Cohaesibacter sp. ES.047: one gene and its partner. Each later gene encodes a partner of the first gene's protein in a complex. Links are inferred from orthologs where the notes say so. Each region holds a gene or a part of one and is shown on either strand. Other genes may lie near its edges. The genes, in order: ccmB and ccmE.

Region 1 (7,429 bases):
GTGAATGGTGCGGGCAAGACCACCACCATCGGCAAACTGGCGCAAAAGCTCGGTGACGAGGGCAAGAAGGTGATGCTGGCCGCAGGAGATACCTTCCGGGCCGCTGCCATCGACCAGCTCAAGATCTGGGGCGAGCGCACAGGGGCGCCGGTGATCGCGCGCGACGTGGGAGCGGATGCTGCCGGGCTTGCCTATGACGCCATGCAGGATGCCAAGGCGCAGGGCATGGACGTGTTGATGATCGACACTGCTGGCCGTTTGCAGAACCGGACCGAACTGATGGCCGAGCTGGAAAAGATCGTGCGCGTGATCAAGAAGCACGACCCGGAGGCGCCGCATTCGGTGTTGCTGGTGCTTGATGCCACCACGGGCCAGAATGCGCTCAATCAGGTGGAGGTCTTCACCAAGATGGCGGGCGTGACGGGGCTGGTCATGACCAAGCTTGATGGCACGGCGCGCGGCGGCATTCTGGTCGCCATTTCGGCCAAGCACAAGGTGCCGGTTCATTTCATTGGCGTGGGCGAGCGGGTCGAGGATCTGGAGCCGTTCCAGTCGAGAGATTTCGCGCGCGCGATTGCTGGTCTGGCGGACGCCTGATATACACCGAATTCATGCCGTTGATGGCCCGGGAGCCGGGACGTTTATTTGCACCAAGCTTGCCAAGGTGAAGAGTTTCATGAGCCCGAACGAAAAGTCCACTGATCAATCCGCCGAGCCTCAACTCGAAAAGGGGCAGGTGCTGAAACTGGCGCTGGAGCTTGGGCCTCTTGCAGTCTTCTTCTTTGCCAACGCAAAAGGGGACATGATTGCCAGATGGGTGCCCTTTCTGGAGGGCATGAAGTCGATCTTCATCGCCACGGCCCTGTTCATGGTTGCGACGCTGATCTCGCTGGTCCTGTCGCGCATCAAGTTCGGCAAGCTGCCGGTGATGCCCATGGTCTCGGGGGGTGTGGTCTGCATCTTTGGTGGTCTTACCCTCTATCTGCAGGATGACACCTTCATCAAGATGAAGCCAACGATCGTCAATCTGCTGTTTGGTTCAATCCTTCTGGGCGGGTTGTTTTTCGGCAAGAGCCTCTTGGGCTATGTGTTCGATTCGGTCTTTCAGCTCAATGCGGAAGGCTGGCGGATTCTCAGCATGCGCTGGGGGGTATTCTTCTTTGTGCTGGCGCTCATCAACGAGGTGATCTGGCGGAATTTCTCGACCGACATCTGGGTGAATTTCAAGGTCTTCGGCGTGATGCCCCTGACCATGGTGTTCGGGGCGTTCCAGATGCCGCTGCTCACCCGCTATGCACCGGATGACGAGTAGGCGGTTCGCCATCACTTGATCTTGATGCGTTTTCGCGTGCGGCCATCCCTGTTGCCTTTTGGCAGTCCCAATTCATAGATCTGGCCCAATTCATAGAGCTGGCCACGGGATTTTCGTTGACCGGCCCTTTGGGTGCAGCTTTGCTTGTCGGCCTTGATGCAGCGCTTGATCGTGGTTTTCGGCTGCTTCCCCTTGTCCATGGCAAAGGCGGGGTAGGTGATGGCAAGGAGACATCCCAGACAGATGACGATGGGCAGAATCGATCGCATGCGAAGCTCCAGTGCGCGTTTGGTGTCTTGTCATTGGACGCGGTTGGAGCGCGGTCGGTTCAAAGAAAAAGGGCCCTCTGTGGGCCCTTCTGATTTAAATCGGTGTGGGTATCGCATTCATTTCTCGGCGAGAATTTCCTCAAGCTTGGGCAAAAAGGATGCTTGCAGAGACTGAGGCGTCAGGGCACCGATGTGCTTGTAGCGAATGATGCCGTTCCGGTCGACGATGAAGGTTTCTGGTGCGCCATAAACACCCCAGTCGATGCCAACACGGCCCGAGATGTCCATCCCCACCTTGTCAAACGGATTGCCGTGGTTCTCAAGGAAACGAGCCGAGTTGGCCTGTTCGTCCTTGTAGGCAAGCCCGATCAGATCGAAGCGGTTGTCCTCGGTCATCTTGAGCAGCAGCGGATGCTCGTCTCGGCAGGTCGGACACCAGGAGGCCCAGACATTGACCACGGAAACGTTGCCCTTGAAGCTTTCGGTGTCGAAGCCGGATATGGGGCCGCCATCGGGCGTGCGGATGCCGAAGCTGGCATCCAGCGGCTCAAGGTCGAACTGCGGAGCGGGCTTGTTGATGAGAACGGACGGGACGAGGTTCGGGTTCGTGCCGCTCGCCATCTGCCACATGAACAGACCGGCCAGTGCGAGAAAAACGACCAGCGGAAGCAGAATCAGAACGTTGAAGCGGCTCTTCGTTTCCGTCTCTTCATCCCCGGCATCCTGCGAGTCGTTGGATGTGGAAGAGGGATTGGGTGTGTCACTCATGATGGATGTATCGTCCTGATATCAGTTGGCAGAGGGGTCGGTTGCGCCCTTGTCTGATGGTGTTGCCGGTTTCTCGGAGCGGCGGCGAATACCGCGCGCTTCCAGTTCGGCCAGCGCCCGGGCCTGAAGCTTGCCGTCCCAGATCACCCAGATGATGAGGATTGCGACGACGGCAGCGGTCATGCCGTAGGAAGAGAGGATGAAGCCTGTGTAGTGTTCCATGATCTTTTCCCTTCTGGTGCCTACTGGCTTCCCACAGGGCTTTGCCCTGCAGAGATCTTGCTGCCTGATGCGGATTTGCTGCCAGCACCCTTGCGGGCGGCCTGCATCTGCATGGAACGAATGCGGCGGCGCAGGATCTCGTTTTTCATCGCCTTGAGATGCAGCGTGGTGAACAGTGCGGTGAAGGCGACCGCCATGACCAGAAGCGGTATCAGGATCGAGATGTGGACCTTGGGGCCTTCCATCGTGATGATGCTGGCCGGTTGATGCAGCGTGCTCCACCAGTCCACCGAGAATTTGATGATCGGAATGATGATGGTGCCTACCAGCGTCAGGATTGCAGCGGCCTTGCCTGCGCGGATCGGATCCTCGATGGCGCGCCACAGGGCCATCAGTCCCAGATAGATGATGAGAAGAATCAGCATCGACGTCAGGCGCGCGTCCCAGACCCAATAGGTGCCCCACATCGGTTTGCCCCAGAGGCTACCGGTCACCAGCGAGATGAAGGTGAAGGCAGCGCCCAAGGGACCAGCCGATTTGGCCGAAACGTCGGCGAGAGGATGCTTCCAGACGAGGGTTCCGAGCGAGGAAATGGCCATCATCATATAAGCAAACATGGCCAGCCAGGCGGCGGGGACATGGATGAACATGATCTTGACGGTCGCGCCCTGCTGGTAGTCGTCCGGCGCTTTGAACCAGACCAGATAAAGCCCAATGGCAAAGAGCAGAACCGTCAGGCCGATCAACCAGGGCATCACCCTGTCGAGAATCGCCAGAAAGCGGGTTGGGTTTGCCAGATCCCAAAGACTGAAGGATTTTTTCTCTGTGGCACTCATGCCCTGTCCTCGACATTCAGTTGGTCAGTTGCACCCAGCGGCGCAACGCATGCTTTGTGTTTCGCCTTTTGTGACACGGTCCGGCGGTCTGGTCAGCGACAGGCTGGCTAAGTGACACATGATTATGGCGTAAGCATGCAGGTTGCCTTGACCAATATCACGAGTTTTCAGTTTGGGAGATTACGATTTCGTAAGCAACGGCTCCCGAAGTCTCGGTCTTTCCGGGCTATTCCTGTGCGCTGCGAAGGGCGGCTGCTGCGGCAACCGGTCCCAGAATGAGCGACAACAGGGAGATGGCGCAAAGAAAGTAGAACGGTGTGTCAAAGGGAGCCGGGTCCGTGATCGCGCCAACCGACGCGCTGACGCCGAAAATCAGGATCGGGATGGTCAGCGGCAGAATGAGGATGGACAGAAGCAGTCCGCCGCGACGCAGAATGACAGTAAGCGCGGCACCGATGGCACCGATCAGGGTGAGCGCCGGAGTTCCCACCAGCAAGGTGGCGGTCACGGCTGCTACGCCAATCGGCTCCAGATTGAGGAACAGCGAGAGAACCGGGGTGGCAATGACGAGCGGCAGTCCGGTGGAGACCCATTGCGCGGCACATTTGACCAGTACCATCAACTCGACGGGATGATCCCCAAGCAACAGAAGGTCGAGGGTTCCATCTTCCTGATCGGCCTGAAAAAGACGGTCGAGGCTCAGAAGCGTTGCCAACAGGGCGCCGATCCAGAGAATGGCCGGGCCAAGGCGGGCGAGCAGATTGAGGTCTGGGCCAACGGCAAAGGGGAAGACGGTGACCACGATGAGGAAGAAGAGCACGCCCATCAATGCGCCGCCACCAACGCGGACAGACAGCTTCATGTCACGAATGAACAGTGCACCCATTGCGCTCATTGGATCGTCTCCTCGTGATCTTCGCCCGTGTCTTCAGAGGCGTGGTGACCAAGATGGAGCTTGTCGGGGTTGATGAGGCCAAGCGGGGCATGGGTTGCGGCAATGATCATGCCGCCTTCCTGCAAATGCTCGGCCATCAGAATCTCGAGCCTCTTTTCAGAGGCAGTGTCGAGCGCTGAAGTGGGCTCATCGAGCAGCCAGAGGGGACGGTGGCAGACCAAAAGTCTGGCCAGCGACAGGCGACGGCGCTGACCTGCCGACAGATAGGCCGCAGGCATGTCGATGAGATCCTCCAGGTGCACTTCCTTGAGGGCCTGAAAGGGAGATCTTGCGGGATTGCCGTACCATGCGCGCCAGAAATGGAGATTTTCCTTGAGACTGAGGGCGGGTTTGATGGCGTCGGCATGGCCGAAATAATGGGCTTGCTGGCCGACGCTGAGTTCTCCGTCTCCGCCTTCAAGATGCATGCCGCCAGAATGGGCGCGGACCAGCCCGGCCAGGGTTCGCAGCAGGGATGACTTGCCGATACCGTTGGGGCCGGTGACGACGAGTGCCTTGCCCGCATCAAGCGTAAAGCTGATGTGGTCGAGCACGGGCCTGCCGCTCCTTGTGCATCCCAATCCCTCAACGATCAACTGCATGGCGATTTGCCCTTGGCTGGTTTTGGCAGCATTCGACGGCCCTGTTCCGAGATGGTTTTATCTCTATCGTCGATGGGGCGCAAAGGCAAAAGAAGTTTGCAGACTATCCTCGTTGGCGTGCTAAGCTTATCGCGATGCCTTCTCAGGCCCACGCCAGATGGACGTGGCAGATTTGCTGCACTTTCGGCCGGGCGCCGGGCTGGTCCAACCAGCCTGCTACTGTAGAATATATTGCAAGTCGTCATGATTTAATTTACGACGACAGCCAAATGGCCTGTTTCTGCTCGCAAAAAACCGGCGTGCTCGGATGTCAGGCTGAATGGATAACCAATGGTCGGGACCAACATGAGCTTATATACAGACTATCTAGACGAGATCGAAACTCGGCAAATTCAGGGGTTGCACCCCAAGCCCATTGATGATGCAGCGCTGTTGAACGAGATCATTGCTCAAATCAGGGATCAGGACAACGAGCATCGGGCCGAGTCCCTCAACTTCTTCATCTACAATACCCTGCCGGGCACGACCAGTGCGGCGGGTGCGAAGGCCGAGTTCCTCAAAGAGATCATTCTTGGCAAGGCCGATGTCAAGGAAATCACGCCAAGCTTTGCTTTTGAGCTGCTGGCTCACATGCGGGGCGGTCCTTCGATCAAGGTGTTGATCGATCTTGCCTTTGGCGATGATGCCTCGATTGCGACTGAGGCTGCCGAAGTCTTGAAAACGCAGGTCTATCTGTATGAAGCCGACATGGACCGCATCAAGGTGGCCTTTGAGGGCGGCAATCCGATTGCCAAAGATATTCTGGAAAGCTATGCCAAGGCTGAATTCTTCACCAAGCTGCCAGAGCTTGATGAGGAGATCAAAGTCGTCACCTATATCGCTGCTGAAGGGGACATCTCGACCGACCTTCTGTCGCCGGGCAATCAGGCGCATTCCCGCTCTGACCGCGAATTGCACGGCAAGTGCATGATTACGCCTGAAGCGCAGGCCGAGATTCAGGCCTTGCAGAAAAAGCATCCCGAAGCGCGTGTGATGCTGATCGCCGAGAAAGGCACCATGGGTGTCGGGTCTTCGCGCATGTCTGGTGTCAACAACGTGGCGCTCTGGACAGGCAAACAAGCTAGCCCCTACATTCCTTTCGTCAACATCGCGCCGGTCGTTGCCGGCACCAACGGCATTTCGCCCATCTTCCTGACCACGGTCGATGTGACGGGCGGTATCGGGCTTGATCTGAAGAACTGGGTCAAGAAAACTGATTCCGACGGCAAGGTCGTGCTCAATGAGAGCGGCGATCCGGTTCTGGAGCAGGTCTATTCCGTCGAAACCGGCAAGGTTCTGACCATCAACACCAAGACCAAGACGCTGTATGAAGGCGACAATGAGCTGGCTGACATTTCTGCGTCCTTCACGCCGCAGAAGGTCGAGTTCATGAAGGCTGGTGGTTCCTACCCGGTGGTCTTTGGCAAGAAACTGCAGACGTTTGCCGCTGAAACCCTTGGCGTTGAGGCAGCGCCTGTGTTCGCTCCGTCCAAAGAGGTGTCCATCGAAGGGCAGGGCCTGACGGCGGTCGAGAAGATCTTTAACAGCAATGCCGTTGGCGTGGACAAGGACACTGTGCTGCATGCCGGGTCCGATGCGCGCGTGAAGGTCAATATTGTCGGCTCTCAGGATACAACCGGTCTGATGACCGCGCAGGAACTGGAATCGATGGCCGCAACGGTGATTTCACCAACGGTTGATGGTGCCTATCAGTCCGGCTGTCACACGGCATCGGTCTGGGACTTGAAGGCGCAGGCGAACATTCCGAAGCTGATGAAATTCATGAACAGCTTTGGTCTGATCACCGCGCGTGACCCGAAGGGCTCCTATCACTCCATGACGGACGTGATCCACAAGGTGCTCAACGACATAACCGTGGATGACTGGGCGATCATCATCGGCGGCGATTCGCACACCCGCATGTCCAAGGGCGTTGCCTTTGGGGCCGATTCCGGAACCGTGGCGCTTGCGCTGGCGACCGGTGAAGCGACCATGCCGATCCCTCAGTCAGTCAAGGTGACCTTCAAGGGCTCCATGGCCGATTACATGGATTTCCGCGATGTTGTGCATGCGACGCAGGCCCAGATGCTCAAGCAGTTTGGCGAGAACGTCTTCCAGGGCCGGGTGATCGAAGTGCATATCGGCACCTTGCTTGCCGATCAGGCCTTCACCTTCACCGACTGGACCGCGGAGATGAAGGCCAAGGCCTCGATCTGCATCTCGCAGGACGAAACGCTGATCGGGTCTTTGGAGCTCGCCAAGAGCCGCATCCAGACCATGATCGACAAGGGCATGGAAAATGACGCAGGCACGCTTCAGGGTCTGATCGACAAGGCTGATGCACGGATCACCGAGATCCGGTCTGGCGAAAAGCCTGCACTGGCCCCTGATGACAATGCGAAATATTACGCCGAAGTTGTTGTTGATCTGGACCAGATCGTCGAGCC
Region 2 (7,265 bases), 2.5 Mb from region 1 along the record:
TGCAAAAGAGGAGTTTTTCAAATCATGTCAGCCTTTCATTACCGCCATCGACCTTGTTGAAAAAGAAAAGGCGAGAATAAGCCCTTCGTCCATCGACAAAATTTGGGCCTGGATTGAGCGAGACATCGCGACAGAAGCGCAGCAGGAGCGCCTCAACATGCCGTGTAATGGCATGGACCAAAAGGATATCGCCGGACGCTGTATCAAATTCAGAGAAGAGATGTTTGGTACAACCAACAGGTATGTCAAATCCAAGCTGCAGGATCTTGGGGGCGAACAGAAGCTGTGCAATCATCTTGGCGGTCAGACGGTGTATGAAGATCTTCTGGAAGTGCTGTCTTCATCCGATCAAGTGAAGCCTTTGGCGCCTTTCTTGTCCAAAGTACCAGCTGAGATACTCAGTTGGAGTTCTCCCGAAGGTGAAGAAGCCTACGCGACGATTTGCAAGTATGTTCAGCAATTTCCTATGAAAACAGCCTGGTTGTTCTCCGCAATCACCGAAAGGTTGGCATCACCCAGATTGCGTGTCCAATTGGCGTCCAAACTGGCTGGCTCGGACGATGCGGTTCAGATCTCGGCGACTGTGTATTCTCCTGCGATCCATCAGGTGTTTGCGGATATGGAAGCCTGCCTAGTGGCTTTCGAAACTTCATTCAATGATCATGACGATTTCGATACCCTCATCAAAAACCTGTCAACTTGGCGAGGGTTGGCAAAGGCCGTTGAAACTGAGATGGAAGTCCACCCTCAATGTCCTTGGGGTAAAGCTCTTGCGGATATGAAATTCAGACTTTCTGATATTTTGAAAGCGGAAATTGAAGCTGCACCAGGATTGATGCGAAAAGCCCTAAAGGCACCAAAGAGTGGTGCTGATGAGCATTTCGATCAAATTGCGGTCTCAGACGCAACCAGAGCGATTTTGCTTTTCCATCACACTGAGCGCATGAAAGAAACACTTGCCCTGAACGGTCCTGTCGTGCGCGCTCGAAAGGATCTGGATCAGTCCTTCGAAGTTCTCTCCACGTCAATCGTTGAACGGACCAGGCAGGCCTCTGGACCCAATGTCGACGTCTGCAAGGCCTTGGGTGATGCGGCAATTCTCTTTGCCAAGGAACTGTTCGACGAGCAATATGCCGCTGCCCTGCAGCGCCAGCTCAATGCCGCAGCTTCCACGCCTGAAAAGAAGGCTGTTGAAGCGTAACCCTCCTAAGATCTCCTTCTTGATTTGTTGATGCTCACGGTTTCCTCTCCAGCTTTGTGACTGGGGAGATGCGTGCACATTAAAACTTCGTAACAATGGAGCTTTTTTGATTCATTCCATACTAGGGCCTGATGAACATGAGTTAATTTGACTTCCATGGCAAAAGCGGATTGCTTTGGCCAAACCGAAGTGAGAGCAGGGCCTTTATGTTTTGGATTGTTGCGGGGGTTATTACCGCTATTACAGTTGCTGTTGTTGTCTATCCATTGACGCGCAAGGCGCGCAAAATGGCGAGCGCTGATTCGTATGATCTGACCGTATATGCCTCACAGCTCAAAGAGGTTGAAGGTGATGTCGAGCGTGGCCTCATTGAACAGAATGAGGCAGACGCTGCTAGGGCAGAAGTTGGGCGCCGTCTGCTCAGTGCTGAAGATGCTCTGGAAAAGCAGCGTCAAAACACGCACGGGGCATCGATCAATCCAGATGTTGCTCCGACGGCTGGTATGACAAACGGCCTGATTGCTGCGGTTGTTGCGTTGTTCGTTATACCGCTTTGTTCTCTTGGCCTTTACATAGCGCTTGGTTCGCCCGGATCCTCTGGGCAGCCTCTGGCAGAGCGCTTGAGCAAACCCCCTCAAGAGCAAAGCATGACGGAGCTTGTTGCCTCCGCAGAACGCAGACTGAAAGCCAATCCAGACGATCTGCAGGGGTGGCAGCGCTTGGCTCCGATCTATCTCTCCATGCGCCGGACGGAAGAAGCGACAAAAGCTTATCGCAATGTCCTGCGGTTGGAAGGAGAAAGCATGCTGGGCTTGGCCAACCTAGGTGAGGCCTTGGTTGTCAAAGATGCCGGGATTGTATCCAAGGAAGCGCTCGATTTGTTTCAGCGCGCAAACAAGCTTGATCCCGATCATCCCAAGCCTCGTTTCTTCCTCGCGATAGCACTTGGGCAGCAAGGCAAGGATCAAGAGGCCATAAATGCCTGGCAGGAAATGATCAATGGCTCGCCAGCTGACGCACCGTGGGTGTCTTTTGCGAAGAACCAGATATCCGCGATCCGCAATCGGATTGAGAATGCCAAAGCATTACCCCAAAACGATTCTACCACCTCCGATCAGAGTAACGAACTAGCCGCTCAAGCTCCCGGTCCGACGGAGGATGACGTGGAAGCTGCCGCAGAAATGGATGCCGGTGATCGTAAGGCAATGATCGAGGGCATGGTTTCCCGCTTGGCGGAACGTCTGGACGAGCAGGGTGGCACCGCGGAGGAATGGGTTCGACTGATCAGGGCAGAACTGGTTCTTAATCGTCCTGACATGGCTGCCAAGACTGTCAGCAAGGCCTTGGTTGCCTTGCAGTCGGATCTTGAGGGCCTTGAAAAAGTAAAAGCGGCAGCCCGTTCGTTGGGAATTTCGGTAACACAATAAAACATTGGCGAAGAACTGATGAACGACAATCGGTGTCGGTCAGTTGAAAGCAGTCAGCAAAGGGTCGAGATATGACGAGAAAACAACGTCGGATGACGATGATTGGTGGGGCGGGAGCTGTTCTCTTCGCCGCTGTCGGACTCATTCTTTTTGCGTTGCAGGATCAGATTGTCTTTTTCAATAGTCCCAGCGACGTTGTTGAAAAAGGGGTTCAGCCCGGTCAACGAATTCGCCTCGGCGGTCTGGTTAAACAAGACACTGTAATGCGAGGGCAAGGCACCGAAATTTCATTCGTCGTGACAGATGGTGGATCCGATGTAAAAGTCGCCTACAACGGCATCTTGCCGGACTTGTTTCGTGAAGGGCAGGGCGTCGTGACCGAGGGAAGTCTCACGCCAGAAGGTGTCTTCGCCGCGGATACTGTGCTCGCCAAGCACGACGAAACCTATATGCCAAAAGAGGTTGCTGCGGCCCTTAAAGAACAGGGGCACTGGCAAGGTGAAGAGCAAGAAATCCAATCCAATTGAACCAACTCGGGACGGCAAGACAGCATGCGGAATGACACAATTGACAGAACCGGAGAGACCTCATGATTGTTGAGCTTGGCCACTTCATGCTCATTCTTGCCTTTGTTTTGGCTCTCATTCAGTCTGTTGTGCCGATCTGGGGCGCACAAATTGAGGACAGTCGATTGATGGCTGTAGCGACACCGATCGCAGTTACTCAGTTTCTTTTTGTCGGCTTGTCTTTCGCCGCGCTTACACATGCCTATGTAACGTCAGATTTTTCGGTTCAGAATGTCTGGGAAAACAGCCATTCGGATATGCCTCTTCTGTTCAAATTCACCTCGGTTTGGGGCAATCACGAAGGCTCGATGCTGCTCTGGGTCTTCATCCTGGTGATTTTCGGCGCTTTGGTTGGCGTGTTTGGTCGCAACCTGCCACCCAAGCTCAAGGCGAATACCCTTGCTGTCCAAGGCTGGATCACTGCAGCGTTCCTGTCGTTCGTGCTGTTGACCTCTAACCCGTTTCGTCGGATTTCGACGGCCAACCTGCCGATTGAGGGACGCGACCTCAATCCGATTCTGCAGGACATCGGTCTCGCTATTCACCCGCCACTTCTCTATCTCGGCTATGTAGGGTTCTCAATCGCGTTTGCTTTCTCTATCGCTGCTTTGCTTGAGGGGCGGATCGATGCGGCATGGGCACGCTTTGTCCGGCCATGGGTTCTGGTCGCGTGGGCGCTTTTGACCTTGGGCATTTCGATGGGCTCGTACTGGGCTTATTACGAGCTTGGTTGGGGCGGCTATTGGTTCTGGGATCCGGTTGAAAACGCATCCTTTATGCCTTGGCTCTGCGGCACTGCTCTGTTGCATTCCGCCGTTGTGATGGAAAAGCGGGGCGCATTGAAAGTCTGGACCATTCTGCTTTCCATTCTCACGTTCTCTCTTTCACTGCTTGGAACGTTCCTTGTGCGCTCCGGAGTGCTGACGTCGGTGCACGCCTTTGCAACAGACCCCTCGCGCGGCGTGTTCATTCTGGCGCTTCTGGTTGGCTTTATTGGGGGGGGGCTTGCATTGTTTGCCTGGAGAGCTCCCTTGCTTAAACAAGGTGGTATCTTCGCTCCCATCTCTCGCGAAGGGTCGCTGGTATTCAACAATCTATTCCTATCGGCCGCGACAGCTGCCGTGCTGGTTGGGACCTTGTATCCTCTCGCTTTGGAGGCAACAACAGGGGCCAAAATCTCGGTTGGGGCTCCCTTCTTTAACGCCACTTTTGGTCCCATGATGATCCCGCTTCTCATCGCCGTGCCGTTTGGCCCCTTGCTGGCATGGAAACGCGGCGATCTTTATGGCGCAGTCCAGCGCCTTTACGCCGCTTTTGGCCTCAGTCTTTTGACCATTTTGATGTGCTATGCCCTGCTGTATGGCGGGTCGGCTCTAGCACCTCTCGGGATCGGTCTGGCGGTCTGGGTGATGATCGGTTCTCTTGCTGAGATACATTTGCGGATCGGCTTGTTCAAGCAACCTTTCGCGATCTCTCTATCGCGACTGAAAGGGTTGCCGCGCACAGTGTGGGGAACTGCGTTTGGTCATTTCGGTTTGGGAATGACAGTTCTTGGTCTCGTAGTTGCCAGCACGTATCAGACCGAAAACATCCTCATAATGAAACCGGGCGACAAGACCAACTTGGCTGGCTATGAGTTCGAGTTCACTGGCTTCAAGCAAAACGAAGCCTACAACTTTGCCGATCTGTCAGGAACCTTTGTGGTTACAACCGGCGATCGCCAAATTGCTGAACTGCATCCGGCCAAAAGGATCTATACGTCGCGCAACATGCCCACCACCGAAACGGCTATTCACACGGTCTGGGGTGTGACACAGCTTTATATGTCACTCGGTGATCAGCAGACGGATGGCGGCATCGCTGTGCGCATCTACTACAAGCCTTGGGTAACCTTCATCTGGCTGGGAACGATCGTCATGTTCATTGGCGGTGGGATATCGCTTTCAGACAGACGTCTGAGGATCGGCGCTCCGGCCCGAAAAGGGCGGGCGAAAGAGGCTGCCGGCAATGCTTGAACAGACCGCGAAGAGGGATAGATCTGATATGAAGCCCTTCAATATTCACCGGTTTCTGGCTGTACTTTTGCTGGCGATTTTGGCGATCGCTCCGACAGCATCAAGCTATGCAGTGACGCCCGAGGAAATGCTTGATGATCCGGTGCTTGAAAGCCGGGCGCGCGATATTTCGGCGGGGTTGCGGTGTCTTGTTTGTCAGAACCAGTCAATTGACGATTCCAATGCACCGCTTGCCCATGACTTGCGGGTTCTGGTCAGAGAGCGACTGGAGGCGGGGGATAGCGATGCGGAGGTCAGGAATTTTCTCGTTAGTCGCTACGGAGAATTCGTGCTCCTCAAACCAACATTCTCTGCAAAGAACCTGATTTTATGGGGATTCGGCCCGTTGGTGCTTTTGTTGGGTCTGTTTGCTGTCCTGCAGCTCTACCGCAAAAACAAACGCGCAGCCGCCCGCGCGGAGACGTCTGGGAACGCCACACTCAGCGATGAGGAACAAGCTCGGCTCAAGAAAATATTATCGGACTAGAACTCGGTCTGATTGGCAATTCATTCTCCCTGAACCTACATTGAGGTGGAAGGGCGAAACATGAGTATCGCCCCATCTCGCAGAAACATCGGGGCGGTACAGAATGGCCAGAAAAGAGCACTCCACACAACGAATGAGTTTTGAAGGAGCCTTGGGCGACGAGCTTCAGGCACGTTTGGAGCTGCCTGCCGGTCCTATTCGTGCGACTGCGATCTTCGCGCACTGCTTCACTTGTTCGAAAGATATCTTTGCGGCTCGCCAGATTTCGACTGGGCTTGCTGCTCGGGGCTTTGCTGTTCTGCGCTTCGATTTTACCGGGTTGGGTACATCCGACGGCGATTTTATCGATACTAATTTTACATCAAATATTGCAGATCTTGTTCGGGCCGCGGAGATGTTGCGCGAGGCGATTGCAGGCCCAAGTCTTCTCGTCGGGCATTCACTTGGCGGAGCTGCGGTGTTGGCGGCTGCGTCGGAAATTCCCGAGGTGGAAGCGGTCGCGACCATCGGCGCACCATCTGATATCAATCACATTGAGCATTCTTTCTCTCCTCATCTTGATGACATTCGAGAGCAGGGCAAGGCCGAGGTCAGCCTTGCCGGTCGTCCCTTCACGATCAAGAAACAGTTTCTAGAGGATCTCGACAATCACAGCCTGACAGACCGTATTGGCAAGATGAAAAAGGCGCTGATGGTGCTGCATTCTCCCATTGATGAAACGGTCGGAATTGACAACGCATCCGAGATCTTCCTAGCTGCGAAACACCCCAAAAGCTTTGTGTCGCTCGACACGGCTGACCATCTTCTGAGCCGGGCTGAGGATGCTGTCTACGTGGCGGAAGTGATCGCTGCTTGGGCAGGGCGGTTTGTTAAGGCGGCCGGTGAACCGGAAAAGGATGTTCCCGAAGGGGCATATGTTGCGGAAACGGGGCTTGGTAAGTTCCAGAACCATGTCCGAGTTGGTCATCATCGCCTGATCGCAGACGAACCGACATCCGTTGGGGGGCTCGATAGCGGCCCTTCACCCTATGACTATCTGGCAACTGCTCTGGGTGCCTGCACCACGATGACGCTGCGGATGTATGCCGAGATGAAAAAGCTCCCTGTCGATCACATTGCAACTGAAGTCCGCCATAATAAGGTTCATGCAGATGATTGCGACACCTGCACCAAGGTAGAAATCGAAAACATGGCCAACAGCAAAGGCAAGGTTGATCGATTTGAACGCATGATTACCCTCGAAGGCAATCTGACAGATGACGATCGGGATTCATTGCTGCGCATCGCTGACAGGTGCCCGGTCCACCAGACCATGGAGAAGGGCGCCAAGGTCAAAACCAAACTCGTGGAATAGAAGGCTCTGACCTTTTCAAAAACCTCATCCCATGCTAGGACGCCATTCCCGCACCCGACCGGCCCTCCGGACGGGTGCTTTTCTGTTTGCAGGAGAGGACGAAACTATGAGCACGAAACCATTTTGTGGCCTTGACTTCGGAACCTCCAACTCAACCCTCGGACTGATCGATAACG

What was found.
Region 2: the proteins of ccmB (region 1) and ccmE are in contact, whole or in part, in a solved structure (PDB 8CE8), measured with the Escherichia coli proteins. The link is inferred for Cohaesibacter sp. ES.047 from one-to-one orthologs.

What each region holds. Positions count from the first base shown.
Region 1 is NZ_LT907844.1:862,597-870,025, forward strand. What follows is about bases 2,464-5,336. They hold ccmB (heme exporter protein CcmB), read right to left. Parts: upstream 4,294-5,336; coding sequence 3,634-4,293; downstream 2,464-3,633. Other genes in these bases: ccmD (heme exporter protein CcmD), read right to left, coding at 2,464-2,571; CPH65_RS03905 (heme ABC transporter permease), read right to left, coding at 2,592-3,407; ccmA (heme ABC exporter ATP-binding protein CcmA), read right to left, coding at 4,299-4,943; CPH65_RS03920 (bifunctional aconitate hydratase 2/2-methylisocitrate dehydratase), read left to right, coding at 5,289-5,336. In the rest of the region: signal recognition particle-docking protein FtsY, read left to right, coding at 1-597; CPH65_RS03885 (septation protein A), read left to right, coding at 677-1,312; CPH65_RS03890 (hypothetical protein), read right to left, coding at 1,324-1,581; CPH65_RS03895 (DsbE family thiol:disulfide interchange protein), read right to left, coding at 1,699-2,349; more of ccmD, read right to left, coding at 2,371-2,463; more of CPH65_RS03920, read left to right, coding at 5,337-7,429. UniProt on the Escherichia coli protein: Required for the export of heme to the periplasm for the biogenesis of c-type cytochromes.
Region 2 is NZ_LT907844.1:3,362,124-3,369,388, forward strand. Bases 1,719-4,427 are described here. They hold ccmE (cytochrome c maturation protein CcmE), read left to right. Parts: upstream 1,719-2,699; coding sequence 2,700-3,155; downstream 3,156-4,427. Other genes in these bases: ccmI (c-type cytochrome biogenesis protein CcmI), read left to right, coding at 1,719-2,628; CPH65_RS15380 (heme lyase CcmF/NrfE family subunit), read left to right, coding at 3,218-4,427. In the rest of the region: CPH65_RS15365 (hypothetical protein), read left to right, coding at 1-1,201; more of ccmI, read left to right, coding at 1,408-1,718; more of CPH65_RS15380, read left to right, coding at 4,428-5,209; CPH65_RS15385 (cytochrome c-type biogenesis protein), read left to right, coding at 5,202-5,735; CPH65_RS15390 (alpha/beta fold hydrolase), read left to right, coding at 5,869-7,089; CPH65_RS15395 (Hsp70 family protein), read left to right, coding at 7,196-7,265. UniProt on the Escherichia coli protein: Heme chaperone required for the biogenesis of c-type cytochromes. Transiently binds heme delivered by CcmC and transfers the heme to apo-cytochromes in a process facilitated by CcmF and CcmH.